2 regions of the Pseudoalteromonas sp. SG43-1 genome follow, and region 1 is predicted to be linked to the other one. Evidence: predicted binding sites of a transcription regulator. Region 1 holds the regulator's gene; the other holds the start of a gene.

Region 1 (3,704 bases):
CTAGATTAGGCATAGGCTACTTACCACAAGAGTCATCGATTTTTAGAAAGCTGACTGTTTATCAAAACTTAATGGCCATTTTAGAAACACGCAAAGAACTAAATAAACAAGCCAGAGAAGACACGCTCAATAACTTATTAGATGAATTTAGCATACAACACATTCGTGATAGCCAAGGTATGGCATTATCGGGTGGAGAACGTCGTCGTGTAGAAATAGCACGAGCGCTGGCAGCAGATCCTAAATTTATATTACTGGATGAACCGTTTGCCGGTGTTGACCCTATTTCGGTATTAGATATAAAGAAAATAATAGAACATCTTAAAAATCGTGGGATTGGTGTATTAATTACCGACCATAACGTAAGAGAGACCCTTGATGTTTGTGAAAAAGCCTACATTGTTTCTCATGGGGAGCTGATTGCATCAGGTACTCCAGAACACGTATTAAATGATAAAACAGTACGCGATGTTTACTTAGGCGAGCAATTTAGGCTGTAACATTTACGCCATGTCTTTAAGCATCTGCTAGTATTAATTATAACAACATAAAAGGATTGTTAGAGATACATGAGGCAATCACTACAGCTGCGCATGGGCCAGCAACTTACAATGACTCCACAGTTGCAACAAGCTATTCGTTTGTTGCAACTCAGTACATTGGATCTCCAGCAAGAAATACAAGAAGCTCTCGACAGTAATCCACTATTAGAGGTTGAAGAGGCAGACTATTCCGAAGACGCTGCTGGTAAAAACGAGCAAAAAGCTGATACCGATGACATAACTGTTAGCGCATCTGCTGATGATGCTCCGAGCGAATATGAACAAGATACTGGTGAAGCACTTGCAAAAGACACGCTAAGTGACGACATGGCTATGGATGTTAGTTGGGATGAGTACATGAGTGCCGCTCCTGCAGCCTCATCAGGTCCAATGCCCGAAGACGAATCAATATACCAAGGCGCCTCTACTGAAACGCTCCATGAGTATTTAATGTGGCAATTACAACTAACGCCATTTAGCCCTACAGACGAAGCTATTGCTATTGCTATTGTAGAAGCTGTCGATGATTCAGGTATTTTAACACTAAGCTGCGAAGAGATTTTAGAAAGCTTTAATCAAGAAAACGAAGATGATAACGAAGTCGAACTTGATGAAATTGAAGCGGTATTAAAACGCATCCAACTGTTTGATCCTGTTGGTATTGCTGCACGTAGTTTACAAGAGTGTTTGTGTATTCAGCTTAATCAATTTGATAAAGAAACACCTTATATTAATGAAACGAAAATGATTTTAACCGAGCATATTGATCTATTAGCAGCTCGCGACTATCGTACATTAATGAAAAAAACTAAGCTCAAAGAAGAAGAGCTTAAAGAAGTAATGACACTAATACATACTCTCAACCCAAAACCTGCAGATACTATTGTAAGGGAAGAATCTGAGTATGTTATTCCTGATGTGTCAGTTAAAAAAATTAAAGGCCGCTGGGTTGTCGAATTAAACCCAGATAGCATGCCTAAAATTCGTGTTAATAGCCAATACGCAGCAATGTCTCGCACTGTAAAATCAAGTGGCGACAGCCAGTTTATTCGCTCACATTTACAAGAAGCTAAATGGTTTATTAAAAGCTTAGAAAGTAGAAACGACACGCTATTAAAAGTTACTAATTGTATTGTTAAGCAACAACAAGGCTTTTTTGAACATGGCCCTGAAGCCATGAAACCAATGGTTTTAAATGATGTGGCTGAAATGGTAGAAATGCACGAATCGACAATTTCGCGTGTTACTACTCAAAAGTACATGCATACACCCCGTGGTATATTTGAGCTTAAATATTTTTTCTCAAGCCATGTAAGTACTGAAAACGGTGGTGAATGTTCATCTACAGCAATACGTGCGCTTATCCGAAAATTAATCGCAGCAGAAAACTCAGCAAAACCATTGAGTGATAGCAAAATAGCGGATATATTGGCTGAGCAAGGAATTAAAGTAGCGAGACGTACAATCGCAAAATACCGCGAATCTCTTGCTATTCCACCGTCAAATCAGCGTAAAAGTCTGATTTAAGACGCTAAACTAAGAGGGTAATGCTTATGCAACTAAACTTAACTGGTCGTCACGTAGAATTAACCGATTCACTAAGAGACTATATTAATACTAAATTTGCGAAGCTTGAAAGACACTCTGATCATATTAATAATGTTCATGTCATTCTCGATGTAGAAAAATTAAATCAAAAAGCAGAAGCCACAATACACGTAAGCGGTGCTGAGCTATTTGCCTCTACAGAACATCAAGATATGTATGCCGCTATTGACTCGTTGATCGACAAGCTCGATCGCCAAGTAATCAAACACAAAGAGAAGCTTGCTCGACACTAATATGATGAAATTAAGTTCACTTATATGCCAGGACTGCAGCAAAGCTGCGGTCCTTTTTAATAGCAAAAAAAGAATTTTAGAGTTCATTAGCGAACTTGCTCACGACAAACTTCCGTATTTACCGCAACAAGATATTCTTAATGCTTTAATGAGCAGAGAGAAATTAGGTAGTACAGGTATAGGGCGTGGCATTGCTATTCCTCATGGAAGAATGAGCGGTGCAGAAGAGCCTTTGGCTTTAGTGCTCGTTAGCGAAACTCCAATAAACTTTGATGCAATCGATAATCGCCCTGTTGATATTTTTGTCGCACTCATCGTACCAGATGGCGATAACCAGCAGCACTTAAAGACTCTAGCAACCATTGCTGATAAACTAAACAACAAAGATTTTTGTAAACAGTTACGCAGTGCAAAATCTGATACTGAGCTTTACCAAGTTATTGTCGATCAATCATAGTTTTATAAAGGGTGTTAAATGGAGTTAATTATCATAAGCGGCCGTTCTGGTTCTGGAAAGTCGGTTGCTTTGCGCGTTGTAGAAGATTTAGGTTATTATTGCGTAGATAATATTCCAGTAAACCTACTACCTTCATTAGTTCGCAGTGTATCTGATAGCTACGATAAAATTGCTGTTAGCATAGATGTGCGCAACATCCCTAAAGAACAAGATGAATTTAACGATATTCTTGAATACTTACCAGGCTTTGCAAACCCTACGTTATTTTATTTAGATAGCGACGATCAGACATTGATCAAACGTTTTTCTGAAACACGCAGATTACACCCACTATCAATAGACTCGTTGCCCCTTGATTTAGCCATCAAAAAAGAAAAAGAATTACTTGATGTATTAACCACTCGCGCCGACTTTATGATAGATACGACTGATTTAAGTGTTCATCAACTCGCTGAATCTATTCGTGAAAAGATTTTAGGTAAAAAAGATAAGCAACTGATTGTCACATTTGAATCATTTGGCTTTAAACACGGTATACCAAAAGAAGCAGACTACGTATTTGATGCACGCTTTTTACCAAATCCACACTGGGAACCAGAGTTGAAGCCTTTAAATGGGTTAGATCAACCGGTTAAAGACTATTTAGCTAATCACAGCATAGTGCAAAAATTCACATGGCAAATTCAAACATTTGTACAAACGTGGTTACCGCATTTAGAAAGAAATAACCGCAGTTATTTAACCATTGCTATTGGGTGTACAGGCGGGCAACATCGCTCTGTGTATTTAGCGCAAACTATCGGTGAAAGTTTTGCAATGACACATCCCAATGTAAAAATTCGCCATCGCGAGCAAGAAAAATAA
Region 2 (3,704 bases), on a different contig from region 1:
GTTCTAAGTGTTTAAGGATTTGCGCGGCATCTTCTTCTGATAAACTCAAAAGTAATATAGCGGCTTTATCTACCCCATCTAGCTTATCAACATCAAAGGCTGGCGGGAGTTGTTTTTGTTCTTGATCAGTCATCTTCTGTTAACCACGCTTTCACTACTTGTGATGATAGTTCTGGTTCGTTAGCTACAAGGGCACGAATTGCTTTGAGTAAATCTTCGTCGCCATGTAAATCCGGTAACTGCAGTGTACCATCACTTGAGAAACCAACCGAAGCAGAATCAAAGTCTTTATTTAGCATATCAAGTGTATTGTCGCCAATATCTACGCCTGAACTTAATGCATCTTCGTCGTATTCTTCTAGTGTATCGTCTGGGTAAATTAAGCGCTTAAGCATTGGTTTTACTACTGCCATTATCAATACAATTATAACTAAGGCGCCTAGTACAAGGCGGGCTATTTTCATAAACCAGTCTTGTTCCCACAGTGGCACTTCTATTGCTAAATTTGTTGCTTCACGTACAAACGGCACTGTTACTACTTCAAGTGCATCACCACGTTGCATATCAAAACCTACACCACCTTGTAATAAGCGACGAATATTTGACAATGCCTCTACCGAGCGCGGGGCCATAGTTGTTTCGCCGTTTTCTCCCACTTTAGGGACATAGTCAACAGCAACTGACACACTTATTCTGCGTATTACACCACTTTGCTGGCGCTTGTGAGAAATAGTTGTATCGAGTTCATAATTACGTGTTGCTTCTTTGTGGCTACGTGTTGGTGACGTAGCTGTGCCTGCGCCGCCTTGTCCTGCAACTTCAGGGATGTTTGAGTTTAGCGGTGGTTGATTTGTAAGCGCACCAGGAATACCAACAGCTAAACCACCAATGTTATTTTCTTCAAATGTGGTTTCGCTTCTAACCGCTGGTAGGTCTGGGTTATAACGCTTTTGAGTTTCCTCAACTGAGCTAAAGTCCATGCTCAAATCAACTTGAGCTGTATAGTTTGCAAGCCCAACAACCGGTATTAAAATACTGTCTATTTTTTCAAGATACTCTTGTTCGCGCTTACGTTCTAAATCGTATTCTTTACGAGAGCGTGCTGCTAATGAGCTTTGCGAACCTGAATTTAATAATCGACCATTTTGGTCAGTGACTGTAACACGTGCAGGCTCTAAGCCTTGTACTGCAGAAGCAATCATATCAACAACAGAGTCTACTTCTTCACGGTCAAGTGAGCGGCCACGCTTAAGTGTTAATACAACAGTAGCGGATGGTTTTTTCTCTCTGCGGGCAAATACGTTTTCTTTAGGGATGGCTAACAATACTTTGGCGCGAGTAATGTTATTTAGCTCTTCAATGGTGCGTGCTAATTGCTGTTCACGACCATGTTTTAAACGTTCACGCTCCAAGCGTTGGCTTACACCAAAGCCCATATCTTGCATAATTATGTCAGAGCCAGATGCAGGGCCTTGCTCTAACCCTTCGCGGGTCATTAGCAATTTAATGTTTTGGTATTCGCTTTCATCAACCGATACAACATTGCCATCTAGTTGGTATTCAATTTTTTGCGCATCTAAAAAGTCTAATGTTTGAATAAGTTCTTCTGTTTGCATTTTGCCTAACGGGCGCATATCTGGCTGACGAGCCCAAATAATAATAAAAATCGCGATAGCTAAACAAATAGCCAATGCTATAACCAATGTTACTTGGCGCAATACATCAACACCATTTAAAGCACTTAAGTAGCCTGACTTTTGTTCTTGTTGATCATCACCACCACTTTGGTCAATACCGCCACCAGCAAGTGCTAGGTCTGTAGATTGGTTAGATTGCGCCACAATAATTCTCCACTACCTAATTAAACAGGCATGTTCATGATTTCTTTATAAGCTTCAACAAGTTTATTACGAACCTGTACTGTAGCCTCAAAAGCAACTGACGATTTTTGAGAAGCAATCATCGCCTCAGCAAGGGATACACTTCGATCCCCCATCTCAACCGCTGTTACTTTTTGCGCGGCATCTTGTTGTAATCCGTGCACTGAATTTATTGCATCACTTAGCATGTCGCCAAATTGTGCTGTAGAAGTAGACTGCACCTGAGTTGGCAGTTTATTAGTTTGATTATTACGGCCGGCTTCTAAAGCCATTGATTGCATTTCTTGAAATACAGCACTGTTTTGAATTTTCATAATTTATCTCTGACACGCAGTGAACTCTTATAAGTAATAAAGCACAAAGCATGCCAAATAATTAATCATTAAAATACAATGGGTTAACTTTAATTTGTGTGAGTCAGAGTTTTGACAACCCTAAGCTCGCAGCGCAAACTTAGGGTTTATAGGAGGTTATGCAGGAAGTGAAATACCTAAATCGCGCATTTGCGCTAGTTTATAACGTAAAGTTCGTGGGCTTATACCCAACGTTTCAGCAACGTCTTTACGCTTACCTTGGCAACGTGCAAGGGTTTCTAAAATAATACGATGCTCTTTGTCTTTAAGCTCATCTTTATAGCTACCGGTATCTGCCGCTAGCAAACCTTGATTAGGCTCATCCTCAGCATGCAATTTTTCATCATAATATGCAGAGCTTAACGTGCTTTTATCAACACCTTTATCTGCATGAGCTAATTCTGTTGGCGATACGGTTTGCGCCGGTGCCAATGAAGGCTCCATAACAAAGTTATTAGATACTAAGTTTTCGATAAAAATAGCATGCTCGTTTATTGTATCGCCACTTCGCAGTATAAGTGCACGCTGTATAACGTTATCAAGTTCGCGCACATTACCAGGCCACGCGTGAGCCAGTAACTTTTGCTCGGCAGCTTTATCTAAATACGCCATAGGCTCCTTGCTTTTACTTATATGGCGCTCAATTAAATGCTTAGCCAATACAATAATATCGCCAGGGCGTTGGCACAATGGACGCCACATAAGTGGAAAAACATTAAGCCTGTAATATAAATCTTCTCTAAACTGATTTTCAGACACGGCTTCTTTTAAATCACGATTACTGGTTGCCAAAATACGTACATCGAGCTGAATTGTTTTACGCCCCCCTAAACGCTCTACTTCACGTTCTTGCAGTACGCGTAAAAGTTTAGCTTGTAGTCCTAAGTCCATTTCAGTAATTTCATCAAGTAAAATAGTACCGCCTTGTGCTTGCTCAAACTTACCCGGACATGCTTGAATCGCCCCCGTAAAAGCCCCTTTTTCGTAACCAAATAACGTGGCTTCGAGCATATTTTCAGGAATAGCCGCGCAGTTAATCGCTACAAATGGCTCATTACATCGGCTCGACTTATCATGAATATAACGCGCAAGTACTTCCTTACCCGAACCACTTGGGCCAAGTACCATTACACTTGCATCAGAGCGTGCTACTTTACTTGCAAGCTCCAATAATTGAATACTAGTTGGATCAGCAACAACGGGGCCGTCGGTTTCTTTTGCTTTTTCAGGCAAATAACGGCTCACCATATTTAACAGCACTTCAGGTGCAAATGGTTTTGCCATGTAGTCAATTGCACCTAGGCGCATGGCCTCTACCGCATCGTCAATTGTGGCATACGCCGTCATCATCAATACAGGTAAATCAGGGTGGTTTAATTTAATACTGCGTAGTAAATCAAGTCCACTCATTGCGCCCATTTGCACGTCGCTTACAACAAGCGAAAATTGATCTTTTTTAAGCAGTAACATT

Evidence for each region. The regulator sigma-54, encoded in region 1, starts transcription at its own class of promoters, with help from an activator protein. The targets are predictions, from matches to a motif close to GTTGGCACGNNNNTNGNNT.
Region 2: a site for sigma-54 is predicted at 2,234-2,252, ahead of fliE (flagellar hook-basal body complex protein FliE). Genes of this name have one in related genera too.

What each region holds. Positions count from the first base shown of each region.
Region 1 covers NZ_JACJFD010000001.1:305,031-308,734, reverse strand. The annotation lists gene lptB (LPS export ABC transporter ATP-binding protein) at 1-500, shown strand, start outside; gene H5159_RS01410 (RNA polymerase factor sigma-54) at 570-2,069, shown strand; gene hpf (ribosome hibernation promoting factor) at 2,096-2,383, shown strand; gene ptsN (PTS IIA-like nitrogen regulatory protein PtsN) at 2,388-2,840, shown strand; gene rapZ (RNase adapter RapZ) at 2,859-3,704, shown strand.
Region 2 covers NZ_JACJFD010000007.1:32,622-36,325, reverse strand. The annotation lists gene fliG (flagellar motor switch protein FliG) at 1-133, opposite strand, end outside; gene fliF (flagellar basal-body MS-ring/collar protein FliF) at 126-1,841, opposite strand; gene fliE (flagellar hook-basal body complex protein FliE) at 1,862-2,194, opposite strand; gene H5159_RS07285 (sigma-54 dependent transcriptional regulator) at 2,351-3,704, opposite strand, start outside.